3 regions of the Kitasatospora sp. NPDC005751 genome follow, and region 3 is predicted to be linked to each of the others. Evidence: riboswitches for the same ligand, from Rfam matches in the RefSeq annotation. Region 3 holds a riboswitch; each other region holds the start of a gene.
The links. A riboswitch is a leader RNA that binds a small molecule or an ion and turns the genes downstream of it on or off. The one in region 3 is predicted to bind cyclic di-AMP.
Positions count from the first base shown of each region.

Region 1: it holds a riboswitch for cyclic di-AMP, as region 3 does, so the genes downstream of both, ABZ497_RS18320 (LysM peptidoglycan-binding domain-containing M23 family metallopeptidase) here and ABZ497_RS19645 (transglycosylase family protein) in region 3, are expected to answer to the same signal.
Region 2: it holds a riboswitch for cyclic di-AMP, as region 3 does, so the genes downstream of both, ABZ497_RS01335 (NlpC/P60 family protein) here and ABZ497_RS19645 (transglycosylase family protein) in region 3, are expected to answer to the same signal.

Region 1 is NZ_JBEXYC010000017.1:102,341-107,904, forward strand. Features, by position in the region: gene ABZ497_RS18310 (MFS transporter) at 1-277, opposite strand, end outside; gene ABZ497_RS18315 (DUF2470 domain-containing protein) at 505-1,224, shown strand; gene ABZ497_RS18320 (LysM peptidoglycan-binding domain-containing M23 family metallopeptidase) at 1,611-2,666, opposite strand; cyclic di-AMP (ydaO/yuaA leader) riboswitch at 2,671-2,831, opposite strand; gene ABZ497_RS18325 (MFS transporter) at 3,142-4,680, shown strand; gene purB (adenylosuccinate lyase) at 4,688-5,564, opposite strand, start outside.
Region 2 is NZ_JBEXYC010000001.1:295,740-301,303, forward strand. Features, by position in the region: gene ABZ497_RS01325 (hypothetical protein) at 1-306, opposite strand, end outside; gene ABZ497_RS01330 (NlpC/P60 family protein) at 339-1,397, opposite strand; gene ABZ497_RS01335 (NlpC/P60 family protein) at 1,623-2,777, opposite strand; cyclic di-AMP (ydaO/yuaA leader) riboswitch at 2,788-2,941, opposite strand; gene ABZ497_RS01340 (NlpC/P60 family protein) at 3,265-4,308, opposite strand; gene ABZ497_RS01345 (NYN domain-containing protein) at 4,521-5,564, opposite strand, start outside.
Region 3 is NZ_JBEXYC010000020.1:15,460-21,023, forward strand. Features, by position in the region: gene ABZ497_RS19640 (hypothetical protein) at 1-2,161, opposite strand, end outside; cyclic di-AMP (ydaO/yuaA leader) riboswitch at 2,371-2,529, shown strand; gene ABZ497_RS19645 (transglycosylase family protein) at 2,516-3,817, shown strand; gene ABZ497_RS19650 (hypothetical protein) at 3,997-4,197, shown strand; gene ABZ497_RS19655 (LacI family DNA-binding transcriptional regulator) at 4,257-5,276, opposite strand; gene ABZ497_RS19660 (alpha-amylase family glycosyl hydrolase) at 5,302-5,564, opposite strand, start outside.

The DNA of each region.
Region 1 (5,564 bases), on a different contig from region 3:
GACCGAAGGCGGGCGCGACGGCGGAGACCAGGTTGCCGGCGATGAACAGGCCCATCAGCATCAGCAGCATCCCCTTGCGGGGGATCCGGGTGCCGAGGACGGTGAGCAGCGGGCCGCCGATCACGACACCGAGTGCGTAGCCGGAGATGAGCAGGCCGGCGGTGGGGATGGACACCGAGAAGTCGCCGGCGACCTCGGGCAGCAGGCCCATGATCACGAACTCGGTGGTGCCGATGCCGAAGGCGCTGATCGCCAGCGCCAGGAGCGCGAGGGGCATGAGGGGACCGCTTTCCAGAGCGTACAGAAGCGTACAGAAGATTGCGTGTGCAACTACCAGCGTCGACAATACGACCGAGCGCCGGATACTTGCAAGCGCTCGCTATCTCCACCTGCAATCCCTTGCACCCGCGCACCCTCCAGCGCGACCCGCGAACCACCCGCGCACACCTTGCCCTCCCCTGGCGAAGTGATTAGGTTAGCCTCACCTAACTAACGGAGGTCGTCATGAGCCCCAGTCCCGTCGACGTCGAGGCGCCCGAACCCACCGCCGCCGAACGGGTCTGCAGCCTGCTCAGCGCCACCTCCTCCGTGGTGATCCGGGCCTGCGGCGAGTACCACGACCTGGACACCCCGGTCTCGGTACACGGCTCCCGGCTGCGCCTGGGCGCACCGCTCGACTCGCCGCTCACCCTCGCCGTGACCCGCGAGCAGGACGGTCTGGCCGTCGTCCTGGACCTCACCGACATCGCCCCGGTCGCCGTCCGCGACCGCGTCCGCGGCCGTCTCACCCTGGCCGGCCGGCTGCACCTCGCCCACCTCGCCGACGACGGCCTCAGCGTCCACCTGCGGCTGGACGTCGCACACGCCGTCCTCTCCACCCCGTACGGCACCACCGCCCTCACCGGCGCCGACCTCGCCCTGGCCGCGCCCGACCCGCTGGCGCGCTTCGAGGCGGCGATGCTCACCCACCTCGCCGACGACCACCCGGACGCCCTCGCCGTGCTCACCCGGCTGCTGGACCGCGAGTTGCTCGTCGGACACCCCGACGTCCGCCCGCTGGCCCTCGACCGGCACGGCCTGGTGCTCCGCCTGGACCACCCCTACGGCCACCGCGACGTCCGCCTGGTCTTCCCCGAGCCGGCCCGCGACGCGGACGAGTTCGGCCACCGCGTGCACCAGCTGCTGACCGCCGCCAACAGCGACCTGCCCGCCCACCGGTCCTGACCCCCGCCGGGGCAGCCCATTCCTTTCACCGCGACCGCCGACCGAGAATTGACGGCCCGTCCGACCGCGGACGGGCCGTCGGCACATCCCGGAAGGCCCCCCAGGAAGGCTTTCCGGAAAGGCTTTCGGAAGGCCTTCCGCACGACGGAACCGACCACTCGGAAGCGCCGGATGGAAACCCTGATCGTGGGGGGGCACCTGCCTGTCAGAAGGGCACGAAAAAGGCCGGCCCGGCTCGCGAAGGAAATTCGCGAGCCGGGCCGGCCAGGGCGTGTCCCGCGCCCATGATCCGCTGACGGTGCGGCGACCACCCGGTCGAGCGGTCACCCGACATGACCATCCCGGGAGGTCGTACGCCCCGCACCCAGCGGAAGTCCGACCTCAGGTCAGAGGGAGACGCCGTGCGCCCGCAGGTAGGCGATCGGGTCGATGTCCGAGCCGTACTCCGAGCCGGTGCGGATCTCGAAGTGCAGGTGCGGGCCGGTCACGTTGCCGGTGGCACCCGAGAGGCCGATCTGCTGGCCGGCGGTGACGGTCTGACCGATCTTCACACCGATCGAGGACAGGTGCGCGTACTCGGCGTAGTGGCCGTCGGCGAGCTTGATCTCGACCTCGTTGCCGTAGGCGCCGCCGTTGCCGGCCTTCACCACGGTGCCGGCGCCGACGGCGCGCAGCGGGGTGCCGGTGGAGGCGACGAAGTCGGCACCGGTGTGGTGACCGGAGGCCCACATCGAGCCGGCCACGCCGTAGGCGGTGCCGAGCTTCGGGTTGGCGAGGGGGGCGACGAAGCCCGAGGTGCTGGCCACGGCGGCCGGCGCGGCGGGAGCGGCCGGAGCGGCCGGCTTCGCGGCGGGGGCGGCCGGCTTGGCGGCGGGGGCGGCCGGCTTGGCAGCCGGGGCCTCGGCGGGCTTGGCGGCCTGGACCGGCTTCGGGGCGGCGTGCTGGGCAGCCGGCTTCTGCGCGTCCTGCGAGACCTGCGGCTTGGCGGCCGGGGCGGCGGGCTTGGCGGCCTCGGCGGCAGCCGGAGCGGCGGCGGCCTTGGCACCCAGCGCGAGCTGCTGACCCGGGAAGATGAGGTTCGGGTTGGCACCGACGACCGAGCGGTTGTGGTCGTAGAGGGCCTTCCAGCCACCCTCGACCTGCTTGGCGTCGGCGATCTTCGACAGGGTGTCCCCGCCGACGACCTTGTAGCTCTCCTCGGCCGGCGCGGCGGCCGGCTTGGCGGCCTCGGCGGCCGGCTTGGCGGCAGCGGCCGGCGCGGCGTCGACGCTGGTGGCGCCGGTCCAGGTGGAGGTCTGCGCGGGCTTGGCGGCCGGAGCGGTGTGGGCCTGGGCGCTGATGGTGGTCACCAGCGGGAGGGCGAAAGCGGCGCCGGTCACGGCGGTGGCGATGCCGATGCGGGCGGCGCGGGGCAGGGTGATACGACGAGCCTGTGCGGGCATGGCGAACTGTCCTCTCCGACGCCTGCGAGGTGAGCTGTCGGGTTCGGGCTGGAGTTGCCCGGCCGCATAGCGCGGCTTCACCCCAAGCCGGACCGTGAATTCCGGTCCGGCGACTTACCTTTGGGTCCCCCGCTCCTGCCGTACAGAGTTCGGTTCGTACCACCGGGCAGCGGCAGGACTAGGCGTTCCACCCGGTGGCCACCCGGTCCAATGCCGGGCGGTCGCTGAACTAAAACTCATCCGCCCGGGCGAAGCAATGTCGATCTCTTGAATCGACAACCACTACCGGGAAGGCCGTGACACTCCGAATGATCGGCTGCACAGTATGTGCACAATCGATTCACCGCGTGCCACTGATCCACGACGCTCCGCCGATTTCGGTGTCCGTACGCATGCGATCACCTACGGAAAGCCATCCGCCGACACACCCCCGGTGACCCTTGTCACGTCGCCTCCCGGAGCGCAGGATCAGGCGGTGGCCACCTCCGAGGCCGGCACCCTGCGCCTGGGCACCGCGCAGGGCCGCTGGGTACTACTGGCGACGGTGCTCGGCTCCAGCATGGCGATGCTCGACGGCACCGTCGTCAACGTCGCACTGCCCCGGATCGGCACCGATCTCGGCGCTCCGCTCGCCGCCCTGCAATGGACGCTCAACGCCTATCTGCTCACCCTGGCCGGCCTGATCCTGCTCGGCGGCGCGCTCGGTGACCGCTACGGCCGGCGCCGCGTCTTCCTGATCGGCGTGCTCTGGTTCGCCGCCGCCTCGGCGGCCTGCGCCGCGGCCCCCACCATCGAGGTGCTGGTCGCCGCCCGTGCGGTGCAGGGCGTCGGCGGGGCGCTGCTCACCCCCGGCTCGCTGGCGATGCTCCAGGCGGTGTTCCACCCTGACGACCGCTCGGCGGCGGTCGGCCTCTGGTCCGGCCTCGGCGGGGTGTCCGCCGCGATCGGCCCGTTCCTCGGCGGCTGGCTGGTGGACGGCCCCGGCTGGCGGTGGATCTTCCTGTTGAACGTCCCGCTCGCCGCCCTGGTGGTCGCGGTGGCCTCCCGGCACGTCCCGGAGAGCCGGGACGAGAGCGCGACCGGCCGGTTCGACGTCCTCGGCGCGGCGCTGGCCGCGCTCGCGCTGGGCTCGGTCACCTACGCGCTGACCGCGGCGGGCGACGGGCTCTCGGCCGTGGTGTGGGTGTCCGGCGCGGCCGGCCTGCTGCTGGGCACGGCCTTCGTGGTGGTCGAACGCCGCGTCCCGGAGCCGATGCTGCCGCTCGGCCTCTTCTCCTCCCGCCTGTTCACCGCGGTGAACCTGGTCACCCTCTGCGTCTACGCGGCGTTCAGCGGCGTCTTCTTCCTCCTGGTCGTCCAGCTGCAGATCGTCTCCGGCTTCTCCCCACTGGTCTCCGGGCTCGCCCTGCTGCCGATCACCGTGCTGATGCTCGCGCTGTCCGCCCGGGCCGGCCGGCTCGGCAAGCGGATCGGCCCGCGCCTCCCGCTCACCGTGGGGCCGCTGCTCTGCGCGACGGGGGTCCTGCTGATGCTGCGGATCGGCTCCGACGCCTCGTACTGGACGGACGTGCTGCCGGCCGCCACCGTGATGGGCTGCGGGATGGTCCTGCTGGTCGCGCCGCTGACCGCGACGGTGCTCGCGGCGGTGGAGGTCCGGCATGCCGGGATCGCCAGCGGCGTCAACAACGCCGCCGCCCGCGCGGCCGGGCTGCTCGCGGTGGCCGCCCTGCCGGCGCTGGCCGGGCTCAGCGGCGAGGCCTACCGGGTGCCGGCCGCGGTGGACTCCGCCTTCCGGACCGCGATGCTGATCTGCGCCGGGCTGCTGGTCACCGGCGCGGTGACGGCGTTCACCACCGTCCGGGGCAATGTGCTGGCCCCCGAGGACCACCCGGTCGCCGAGCCGGACTGCGCCTACGCCTGCGGCACCGCCCCTCCGCTGGATCCGGGCCATGCCGCCGCCGGACACGGCGAAGGCCCCGCCACCGGATCGGCGGCGGGGCCCACGAAGGCCTGAGGCAACGTCAGAGGATGTCGCCCGGGGCGTACTTGGCGGCCTCGGGGTAGGCGGTCGCGACGGCCTCGACCTGGCGGACCACCTCGGCGACCTGGGCACCGGCCGCGCCGGTGAAGGAGAGCCGGTCGGCCAGCAGCGCGTCCAGCCCGGCCCGGTCCAGCGGGATCCGCGCGTCCGCCGCCAGCCGGTCCAGCAGCTCGTTCTCCCGCGCGCCGGCCCGCATCGCCAGCGCCGAGGCGACGGCGTGCTCCTTGATGACCTCGTGCCCGGTCTCCCGGCCGACGCCCGCCCGCACCGCGCCCATCAGCACCTTGGTGGTGGCCAGGAACGGCAGGTAGCGGTCCAGCTCGGCCTCGATCACGGCGGGGAAGGCGCCGAACTCGTCGAGGACGGTCAGGAAGGTCTCCAGCAGGCCGTCGAAGGCGAAGAAGGCGTCCGGCAGCGCGACCCGGCGGACCACCGAGCAGGAGACGTCGCCCTCGTTCCACTGGTCGCCGCCCAGCTCGGCGGTCATCGAGGCGTACCCGCGCAGGATGACGGCCAGGCCGTTGACGCGCTCGCAGGAGCGGGTGTTCATCTTGTGCGGCATCGCGGAGGAGCCGACCTGGCCCTCCTTGAACCCCTCGGTGACCAGCTCGTGGCCGGCCATCAGGCGGATCGTCTTGGCCAGGCTGGACGGCCCGGCCGAGAGCTGGACGAGGGCGGTGAGCACCTCGAAGTCCAGCGAGCGCGGGTAGACCTGGCCGACGCTGGTCAGCACGTGGTCGAAGCCGAGGTGACCGGCCACCCGGCGCTCCAGCTCGGCGAGCTTGTCGGTGTCGCCGCCGAGCAGGTCCAGCATGTCCTGGGCGGTGCCGACCGGGCCCTTGATCCCGCGCAGCGGG
Region 2 (5,564 bases), on a different contig from region 3:
GTGGACCACCGGGTAGGCGTCGTAGCCGGTCACCCGGACGGTCAGTTCGGCGGTGGCGGTGAGCCGGTCCGGCCGACCGGCCGGACCGAGCACGAGGTTGCGGTAGGCCGCCTCCACCGGGGGCGCGGACGGTGGGGCGGTCAGCGTCCGGGCCCGCTCGGCCAGCAGCGCGACCACCTCGGCCCGCTGGTCCGCCACCGCGGCCACGGAGGCCGCCGGAGCCGCCCGGGGCAGCGACAGCTGGGCCAGTCCCCCCGCCGCGAGCAGCAGGGCCCCGCGCCGGGACAGTGCGCGGCGGCGTGTCACGGCGTCGGCGGGAGGGGTCGGGACGGGCCGGCTCAGAGCCGGATCACCTCCGCGACGGGCATCGCGTTGACGCTCTCGTAGCGGACCTTGGCGCCCGGGTAGGGGGCGTGCACGATCACCCCGCCGCCGGCGTACATGCCGACGTGGTGCCTGTCCCGGTAGAAGATCACCAGGTCTCCCGGTCGCGCGTCGGAGATGCTGACCCGCCGGCCGGCGTACGCCTGGGCCTGCGAGGTGCGCGGCAGGGTCACTCCGGCCTGCCGCCAGCTCCAGTACATCAGACCGGAACAGTCGAACGCGCGGGGCCCGGCGGATCCGTACACATAGGGCGAACCGATCATCCGCACGGCGGCGGCCAGCGCGGCCGCGCCGCGTTCGGAGGCGGGCGGGGCCGTGCCCAGGTCGAGGCGGTCGGTGCCGCGGGTGGCCCGCTGCTCGGCCTCGCGGGCGTCCTGGGCCACCATCCGGGCCCGCTCGCCCGCCCCCAGGCTGTTGAGCAGCCGCTGCGCCTTGGCCAGCCGCTGCTGGATCTGCTGCTTGCTCTCGGCCAGGGCCCGGCGGGTCTCCTCCAGCTCGGAGAGCTTCATCGAGGCCTCCGACCGGCGCTGGTCGAGCCGGCGCTGACGGGCCACCACCTCGTGCAGCGTCTCGTTCTGCCGCTCGGCGGCCTGGTCCAGGCTGCGGGCCTTGGAGAGGTAGCCCTCCGGGTCGGTGGAGAGCATCAGCTGGACGGTCTGCGCCATCCCGCCGCCCCGGTACTCGGCGCCGGCCACGGTGGCGAGGTCGCCGCGGAGCTCGTTGAGCTCGCCCTGGGCGACGGCGACCTGCTGCTGGAGCGTGCCGGTCTCGTGCTGGAGGCGCTGCTGGACGTCCAGTGCGGCGTTGTACTTCTCCGAGGCCTGCTCGGCCTCGTCGTACAGCTGTTCCACCTGCGCCTTGACGTCCTTGCGGTTCGACGGCCCGTCCGGCGTGCCCGGGGCGGCCTGGGCGGCACCCCCCGTGGCCACCCCCAGCGCGGTGGTGGCCGCGGCGGTCAGCACCAGCGCACGGGCGAACGCGCCCGGCAGGGGGGAACGGCGGTGCACGGCCATACGACGGTAACTCCGATCCTGCGACCCGGCCCCGCCGCCGCACCGGTGCGGGCGGCTGTCGAGCGGGAGTCCGGTGGCAGACGTTAGCGAGTCCGGGCGAGCGAGTCCAAACCCCTCCCAACCCGAATATTTGACCCGCAATCGGACATCAGCACGGTCCAGCACGAAAGCCGCAGGCCCGGCCTCCCGCGAGGGGAGACCGGGCCTGCGGGAGCAGACGTCGGATCAGACGCGCACGATGGCCGAGATCGGCAGCATGCTGGCGGTCTCGTACCGGACGTTCGCGCCGGGCTTCGGCGCGTGGATGACCTGGCCGCCGCCGACGTAGAGCGCGACGTGGCTGCGGTCGGCACGGTAGATGATCAGGTCGCCGGGCTGGGCGTTGGCGATGTTGGTGCCCACGTTGGTACCGGCGGTGGCCTGGGACTGCGAGGTACGCGGCAGCGACACGTCCGCCTGGGCGTAGGCCCAGCTGGTCAGGCCGGAGCAGTCGAAGGAGCTCGGACCGGCCGCGCCGTAGACGTACGGGGCGCCCAGCTTGCTCTCCGCGGCGGCGATCGCGGCGGCGGCGCGCGAGCCGTTGGCGGCGGGCGCGGACGGCGCGGCGGCCGCGGCGGCGGGCTTGGCGGCCGGCGCCGACGGGGTGGGCAGCTGGTCGCGGGTGTTGTCGCGGGAGGCGCGGTCGGCGTCCGCCTTGGCCTTGGCCTCGGCCTTGGCGGCGTCCGCCTTGGCCTTCGCCTCGGCGGCGGCCTTCTCCTCGGCCGCGCGCATCGCCTGGCGCTCCTGCTCGGACAGCGAGTTGTACAGGTCCTGGGCCTTGGCCAGCTTGCCCTGGACCTCCTCCTTGGAGGCCTTCAGCTGCTGGGTGGTGGCTTCGAGCTCGCCGAGCTTGCCCTGGGCCTCGTTGCGGTCCTGGTCGAGCCTGCGCTGCTGCTCCTGGAGGTCCTTCAGCGCACCGGACTGCGTGCTGCCGGCCTGGTTGATGGCGCCGGCCTGGCTGAGGAAGCTGTCCGGGCTGGACGAGAGCATCAGCTGCACGGTCGGCGATATGCCGCCGTTGCGGTACTGCTCGCCGGCGATCTCGGCGAGACCGCCCTGGGCCTCGGTCACCGCGGCCTGCTGACGGGCCACCTTGTCCTGCAGCTCACCGACCTGCTTCTGCAGCTCCTGCTGCTTGGCCTGGGCACCGTTGAGCTTCTCGGTGGCCTGCTCGGCCTGCTCGTTGAGCTGGTCGATCTGCTCCTTGACCTGATCCTTGGTCGGCGTCGGGTCGGCGTGGGCGCCGGACTGCGCGGAGAGCGCGACCGCCGCGGCGGCGACACCGGTCAGAATCGAGACCCGGGCGCGGCCGGCGGGCTTGGGACGACGATGGGACGCCACGAAGGCGGACTCCTTCTTCCTACGTCCGCCTACCGGGTGAGCTGACGGGTTCGGGCCGGAAGCGTGCCCTACGACGCCTCACCGACCGCACGACGGTCGACCTGGCGCCGATTCACCCCGGAGGAACATGGTTCCCCGGCTCCGCTCCACAGCGCCCCCGACCACTGGACTCCCCGACGGGCAGATGCTCTGCCCCGCTGCTTCACGAACTCGGCGGTAAACCTCCGCCGCCACCCCTGCTGGGTGATCGACTGTGCGGTGGTTCGAGGCACGACCCTAGTAACAGAACCGTGATCCGTTCAAATCCTTGTCAGAAAAATGCCGGAAGAATATCCAAGTTCATTTGTGAATATGACCGGGTGTGATCACGCGCCCACATGGAGCTGATCGTTTGTCATGATGCGGCCGCAGACACCGGCGCCACCCCCGGTTCCGGGGGTGGCGCGGATCACAGGGCCGGATCCCGGCCCGTGGGCATGTCGGTCCGTCAGACCCGGCGGATCGCGTTGATCGGCATCGCGTCGGCCTTCATCACCTTCACCACGTCACCGGTGTGCGGCGCGTGGACCACCATCCCGTTGCCGATGTACATCCCGACGTGGCTGCGGTCCGGGCGGTAGATGATGAGGTCGCCCGGCTGGGCGTCGGCCAGCGAGGCCACCTTCGAGCCGTAGTTGGCCTGCGCCTGCGAGGTGCGCGGCAGCGAGACGCCGGCCTTCGCGTACGACCAGACCATCAGACCGGAGCAGTCGAAGGAGTTCGGGCCGACCGCGCTCCAGACGTACGGCGAACCCTGCTTGCTCATCGCGTTGGCGACGGCCTGCCCGGCGAAGCCGCTGCCCTGCGGGAGGCTGCTCAGGTCGGTGCGCTCGCTGCCGCGGGAGGCCCGGTCGGCCTGCTGCTGGGCGGCCTTCAGCGCGGCCCGGTCGGCGGCGCTGAGCGAGTTCAGCAGGTCCTGGGCTTCCTTGAGCTTCTTGTTGACCTCGGCCTTGGACTGGTTCAGGTCCTTGGTCGTGCTGTCCAGCGAGGCGAGGACGGCGGCCGCCTCGGCCTTCTGCTGGTCCAGCCGGCGCTGCTGGTCCTGCAGGCCCTTGAGCGCCTCGGTCTGGCTGGAGCTGGCCTGCTGGACGCTGGCGGCCTTGTCCAGGTAGCCGGACGGGTCGGAGGCGAGCATCAGCTGGACGGACGGGTCGATGCCGCCGGTCCGGTACTGCTCGGCCGCGACCTCGGCCAGCCCGCCCTGAAGCTGGGTCATCTGGTCCTGGCCGCGAGCCACCTGGTCCTGGAGCTGGTCCGCCTGCTTGCGCAGCTGGTCCGCCCGCTCCTTGGCACCGTTGAACTTCTCGGTGGCCTGCTCGGCCTCCTCCTGCAGCTGGTCGACCTGCGCCTTCACGTCCTCCTTCTTGGGGGACGGGCTGGGCGCGGCGTGGGCGCTGACCTGGGCCGAGAGGGCGACCGCGGTCGCAGCGGCAGCGGTCAGCACGGTGACCCGTGCACGGCTCGACTGCTTGGGACGGCGGTGGGTGGCCAAGTGACCGGCTCCTTCTTCCAACGGACTCACCCGAACGAGTGAGAATCCGGAAAATAGGTTTGACGCCAGACCCTAGTGAAGATCCACGCTTTGCGCCACTCCCCCGATGGCGTGAACTCCCGCCCCCCGCCATGACTTCACGGGATCCACACATCCCCGCAAACCGGGCGCTGACCAGGCGTCATCCCCTGCCGGCCGACCCCCGGCCGAGGTCAGGGCCGGGCCAGTCGGTTCAGCAGCAGCACCGAGGCTACAGGGCGCGCGCCCGCCTTCCGCACGCCCTCCGCGACCTCCCGGTCGGTGGAGACCACCACCACCGGCCGGCCCTGCGGCTCGGCCCGCACCAGGCGGCGGATCAGTTCGTCGGCGGTCTCCCCGGTCCGGCTGAACCGCACCCGGACCCCGCGCGGCGGCGCCAGGATCACCGGCACGTCGAGGTCCTGGCCGTCGAACACGCAGGTCACCTCCGCCTGCGTGCGTTGGGCCAGCATCGCCAGCCCGCCCAGCAGCCGGATCCGCTGCTGCTCCAGCGGGAGCGCCGGGTAGCCGGTCTTGGTCACGTTGTAGCCGTCCACCACCAGGTGGACCTGCGGGATCGCCAGCAGCTGGTCCAGCAGCGCCGGGTCGTCCTCGGCCAGCCCGCGCCGCGCCACGTCGTGCGGCGAGGCCGAACCCGGCACCACCGCCTCGACCAGGTCGGCCGGGCGGATCTGGGAGACCGGCAGGGCCAGCTCCCGCTGGAGCCCCTGCGCCGACTGCAGCACGGTGTCCAGCAGCAGCCGCAGCCGCATGTCCTCGACGCTGCGCCCCTCGCGGGCCGAACGGCGGCCCTGCTCGGCGGCGTTCTCCAGCTCGGAGATCCGGTGCCGCAGCCGCCGCGCCTCGCTCTCGGCGGCGCCGCGCTCGACGCCCGTCTGCGCCTTCAGGGCCTCCAGCTCCCCGGTGACCCGGCGCGTCTCGGCCTGGGCCCGCCGGGTGTCGCTCTCCAGCGAACGCACCTTCTTGCGCAGCGACTCCACCTCCTTGCGGACGTCCTCCGACTCGGCCCGCTGCCGGTCCAGGTCCGCCCGGGCGGCCGCGCGCACCTCGGCCAGCTCCGCCTGCAGCTTCTCGGCCAGCCGGGCCGCCTCGGCCGCCGCGCCCTCGGCGCCGGCCCGCTCGGCCTCCTCGCCGGCCTCGACGACCAGGCGGCTCCAGCCCGCCGGCCGGACCAGGTAGGCGGCGGCCGCCACGTCCATCGGATCGGCCGCGCCCGG
Region 3 (5,564 bases):
ACGGCGACCGCCCGCCGCCACCGTCCGCCTTGCGCACCTGGAGCACCTCGGTCTGCCCCGCCCGGCGCAGCAGGATGTTCTTCGGCGGCGCGGACTCCGGGTCCATCCAGAGCTCGTTGCCGTCGAACTCGCAGTCCAGGACGAGGATGTCGTCCGGCTTGCCGTCCGGGGTGGCCCGGAAGGCGATCCCGGCCCGGCGGTGGCCGGTGAACCGGCTGCGGCTGAAGGTGACCGCCTCCCCGGCGAGTTCGTGGCGTGCGGTGGAGACGCCGTAGTCGCTCTGCCCGGCGGCGTCGATCAGCAGGCCGTCAAAGAGGGTCCCCTTGTCCCGGCCGAGCGAGTGCAGCGCCACTCCCCCGCCGCCATTGCCGTACAGCACGCTCGCGGTGTAGTCGAAGTCGTTGAGGTAGGCGCCGTGCTCGATGCCCCACCCGCCGTTGTGGTAGGCCGCGAACTCGGTGACCACGTGGTGCTGCTGGGCGTTCAGCCAGACGAAGATGCCGTCCCGCAGGTTGTTGTGGGCCAGGCAGCGCTGGAACGTCCAGACCCCCTCGCTGTTCTCCGGCCACTCGAAGCCGGAGGCGCCGTCGGCCCCCTGGACGCCGACGGCCACGCAGTCCAGCGCCTTGCCACCGGTGCCGGCGCCGAGGTTGAAGCCGGTCAGCCGGTAGGCCCGCGGGTTGGGCTCCAGCCGCGTGCGGGAGGCGACGCAGGACTCGTAGACGATGTCGTCGGAGGGCTGCTGCGGGGTGCGGGTGTCCGGCGGGCCGTCCCACCAGTAGGCGTCCTCCCAGGTGTCGTGGCTGATGCAGCTGCGGAAGGTGATGCCGTGGCTGGCGTGCGGGACGAAGGCGTGGCTCCCCGCGTCGCGGACCACCAGGCCCTCGACGACGGTGCCCCGGGTGGTGTCGCCCAGCATGTGGAAGTGCAGCCCGTACCGGCCGAGCACCGGGGCGGTCACCGGGGCGCTGCCGTCCGGGCCCTTCCAGGACTCCGCGGTGTCGGTGCGCGGGCCGACCCAGCGCAGCGCCGCGTGCCGCAGGTCGGCCCGGCGGGAGGTGGTGAGGTGGACGTGGGCGCGGCCCTCGGCGGTGCCCTCGATCCGCACGCTGCGGGTCAGGTTGAGCACCTCGGCGCCGACCGTGACGCCCCCTCCGGCGCCGACCCGGGGGTGCGCGTACGTCAGCGGCGCCTCCAGGGTGACGGTGGATCCGCTGACGGACCGGACGACGGCGAGGTCGTAGCGGGTGGAGAAGCCGTCCTCGCCGGGCGGGCCGGTCGGGGTGACGGCCAGTTCGTCGCCGGGCAGCCAACCGGTGGGCGGCGCGGCCAGGCTGACGGTGGTGTCGCCCGCCTCGAGCGCCCGGTCAGCGCGTACCCAGGCGGTCTTGGCCGCGCCGTCCAGCCGCAGGTACCCGGCGCCGGTGACCCAGAGGCCGACGTCGGTGTCGACCACCTTCATGCCGTCCCCCCGGAAGCGCCGCTCGTCGACGGCGGGGAAGCGCACGGTGTGCACGGCGGCGCCCTCGGGGGCGAGCGCGAGGGTGCCGCGGATCTCGACGTTGCCCGCGGCGGCGAGGGTGAGGCTGCGGTCGGCGGCGAAGGTGAGCGCACCGCCCGGCTCGACCAGCAGCGAGCCGATCGCGGCGTCGGTGTCGAGCAGCACCCGGTCGGTGATCCGGACGGCGCTCTGCGGTCCGGGTACCCGGCCGCCCCAGCCGGCCGGGTCCGACCAGGGGCGGCCGCCCTGGTCGGGGGTGGGTGCGGGGGCGGCTCCGGCGGTGGGCTGCCCGGGCGCGCCCGTCCCCTCGGCGGGGGCGCCGTGCCGGTGCTCCGCGGCCGGGTCGGCCGCTCCCGGCCCCGTGGCGGGGTCCTCCGCGGCGGCGACGGGCGCGGAGCGGCCGTCCAGGGAGCGCCGCAGTGCCTCCTCGCCGCCGACCGCCGCGAAGACCGTGCCGACGGCGAGCCAGCGCAGCATCGTCCGCCGGGGCAGGGGAGTTCGGGGCTCGGCGGGCGGGATGTCCGCTCTGCGGTGTTTTGCCCGGCGGTGCGTTCCACGCGGCCGCTCGGCCGGCGCGCCGGCCTCCGGACCCTCGTCCATCGCCATCGCTGCGAAGCCCTCCCCCCAGACGGCCGCGTCGGTCCTGATGCCCTGAAGCATAGGCAGTTGCCGTGACTCCGACGGGCGTTGCTCGAAATCGGTCATTTCTGATCATGGTGGACAGCCATTCAGCACGCTCCTCATAAACTGTGATGACCGTCACACATGTTTGCGGTATGAACTTAAGTCTGCTTAACGTGCTCCCCGTTCGTGGCCACACGGACCCAGCCCACCCGCAACGCCGAGTCCTGCCGTCGGGTGCGCTGGCAGCGCAGAACGCACCACGGCAGGAGCGGGGGAACCACAGGTAAGTCGCCCGGGACCGGTTCGTACCGGTTCGGGGCTAGGGGTGAAGCCGCGTCCACAGCGCGGCCGGGCAACTCCAGCCCGAATCCGACAGCTCACCTCGCAGGCGTGGGAGAGGACCGCGTCACCATGCTGCCCACCAACGGCACCCGCCTGTCCGGCCGCACCCGCCGAGCGATCGCCACCCTCGGCGTCGTCGGCATCGGCCTCACCGTCCCCTGCCTCACCGCCGGCTCCGCCTCGGCCGCCTCCGTCGCCACCTGGGACAAGGTCGCCCAGTGCGAGAGCACCGGCAACTGGAGCATCAACACCGGCAACGGTTTCTACGGCGGCCTCCAGTTCACCAACTCCACCTGGGCGGCGTTCGGCGGCACCAGCTACGCCGCGCGTGCCGACCTCGCCACCAAGGACCAGCAGATCGCGGTCGCCGAGAAGGTGCTCGCCGTCCAGGGCCCCGGCGCCTGGCCCGTCTGCTCCGTCCAGGCCGGTCTGACCAAGGGCGGCACCCCGGCCGCCGTCGACACCGCGACCGCCGCCAAGCCGGCCGCCCCGAAGGCCACCCCGGCCCCGGCGCAGACCCCCGCCCCCGCCGCCAAGCCGGCCGCGCCCAAGGCCGCCCCGAAGGCCGCCGAGACCCCGGCCGCCGACTCCGCCCAGCAGTCGCAGGGCCGGAACTGGCAGCAGTACCGTCAGGACGCGCAGGCCTCCTCCGACTACACCGTGGTCGCGGGCGACTGGCTCTCCTCGATCGCCGACAAGAACAACGTCCAGGGCGGCTGGGAGCGGCTCTACGAGCTCAACCGCGGCACCCTCGGCGACGGCCCGCACGTCATCTACCCGGGCCAGCACCTGAGCCTGGGCGACCGCGCGAAGACCCGGGCCTCGGACGAGTCCGGCCAGGGCTTCGACTGGTTCAACCGCTCCTCGGGCGCCACCGGCAAGGCCGACGGCTCCACCGCGACCGCCACCAAGCCGGCCGCGCAGACCCAGGCTCCGGCCGCCAAGCCCGCCGCCCAGGCGTCGGCCGAGGCGCCGGCCCAGGCCGCCACCGGCAGCATGGCCGCCGCGGTCTCCTTCGCCCAGTCGAAGGTCGGCCAGGCCTACGTCTACGGCGGCACCGGCAACGGCGGTTGGGACTGCTCCGGCCTGACCCAGGCCGCACTGCGCGCCGCGGGCGTCTCCGTCCCGCGGGTCGCCGCCGACCAGGCCGCCGCCAGCACCCACGTCTCGCTGGACGCCCTCAAGGCCGGCGACCTGCTGTTCTGGTCCAACAACGGCCAGGACTCGGGCGTCTACCACGTCGCGCTCTACATCGGCGACGGCAAGTACGTCGAGGCCGCCAACCCGAGCGTGGGCGTGCGGACCCAGACCATCGCCAACTGGGCCCCGGACTTCGCCGGCCGGGTCTGATCCCGCCCGCGGTCCGCACGCGGTCCGCGCCACCCGCCGCAGCCCCCGGGGAGAGTCTGGTCGCTCCTCCCCGGGGGCTCCGGCACGCCCGCGCGCGGGACGGCCCGGGCCCGGGCCCGGGCATGGCCGAACCCGGGCCCGGCGGGCATGCTGCTGCTCTGCACCCGAGGAGGAGTCACATGGCCCAGGTCACCGTCACGCTCGACGCCAATCTCGCGATCGACGCGATGATGCTCTCCGGCACCAGGAACCCGCAGGACGCCGTGGAGCTGATCCTGCGCGACTACCTCGCCCGGGGGCGGCGCACCGAGAGCCGGACCGGCGAGGCCGCCGACGGGCAGCGGACCGGACAGCAGCGCCCGACCGCGCAGGAGGGCTGAGGGCGGACAGGACGGGGCCCCGGAGGACTGGATCGTCCTCCGGGGCCCCGGTCGTCGTCTCAGCGGGCGCGGGCGCCCGTGGAACCGCGCATCACCAGCTCCGGCTGGAACATGAACTCACCGCGCTGGGCGGCGTTCGCGCCGACCTCCTCCAGCAGGGCGTCGACGGCGGCGGTGGCCATCGCCTCGACCGGCTGGCGGATGGTGGTCAGCGGCGGCTCGGTGAAAGCTATCAGCGGCGAGTCGTCGAACCCGACCACCGAGACGTCCTGCGGCACGGACAGCCCCCGCTGGCGCACCGCGCGGATCGCCCCGAGCGCCATCATGTCGCTGCCGCAGACGATCGCCGTACAGCCCTTGTCGAGCAGTGCGCCGGCCGCCGCGTGCCCGCCCTCCACGCTGAACAGCGTGTGGTGGACGAGCTCCCCGGCCTGTTCCTCGGTCCGGCCGAGGACCTCCCGCAGGGCAGCCGTGAAGCCCTCGATCTTCCGCAGCACGGGGACGTACCGCTTCTGCCCGACCGCGAGGCCGATCCGCTCGTGGCCGAGCTCGGCCAGGTGCTGGACGGCCATCCACATCGCGGCCCGGTCATCCGGCGAGATGAACGGCGCGTCGATCTTCTCGCTGAAGCCGTTGATCAGGACGAACGGCACCTGCCGGCCGGTCAGCCGGGCGTACCGGTCGTGGTCGGCGGTGGTGTCCGCGTGCAGGCCGGAGACGAACACGATGCCCGCCACGCCCCGGTCGACCAGCATCTCCACCAGTTCGTCCTCGGTGGAGCCGCCGGGCGTCTGGGTGCAGAGCACCGGGGTGTACCCGTGCCGGCTCAGCACCTGCTCGATCACCTGGGCCAGCGCGGGGAAGATCGGGTTGCTCAGTTCCGGGGTGATCAGCCCGATCAGTCCCGCACTGCGCTGGCGCAGCCTGGTCGGCCGCTCGTAGCCGAGCACGTCCAGCGCCGCCAGCACGGTCTGCCGGGTGGCGGCGGAAACGTTCGCCTTGCCGTTGAGTACGCGGGAGACGGTGGCTTCGCTGACCCCCGCCTGCGCCGCGATGTCTGATAGTCGCGCCGTAGTCACGGTCCCAGAGCCTATTGCAACCACGTCAGACCGCCCACCAGTCGGTGCTGTCCGGTCCGAGGACCGCTTCGCCGCCGGCGTCGGCGGCCTCCGGCGCCGCGTCCGCGGAGGACAGCAGCAGCCGGCCCGGCGCGGGTATCCGCACCGGCTCGGCGGTGGTGTTCACCGTGCAGACGAAGGAGCCGCGGCGGAAGACCAGGGTGCCCTCGGGGCTCGCCAGCCACTCGACCCCGGTGCCGGCGCCCAGCCCGGACTGCTCCCGGCGGATGGCCAGCGCGCTGCGGTAGA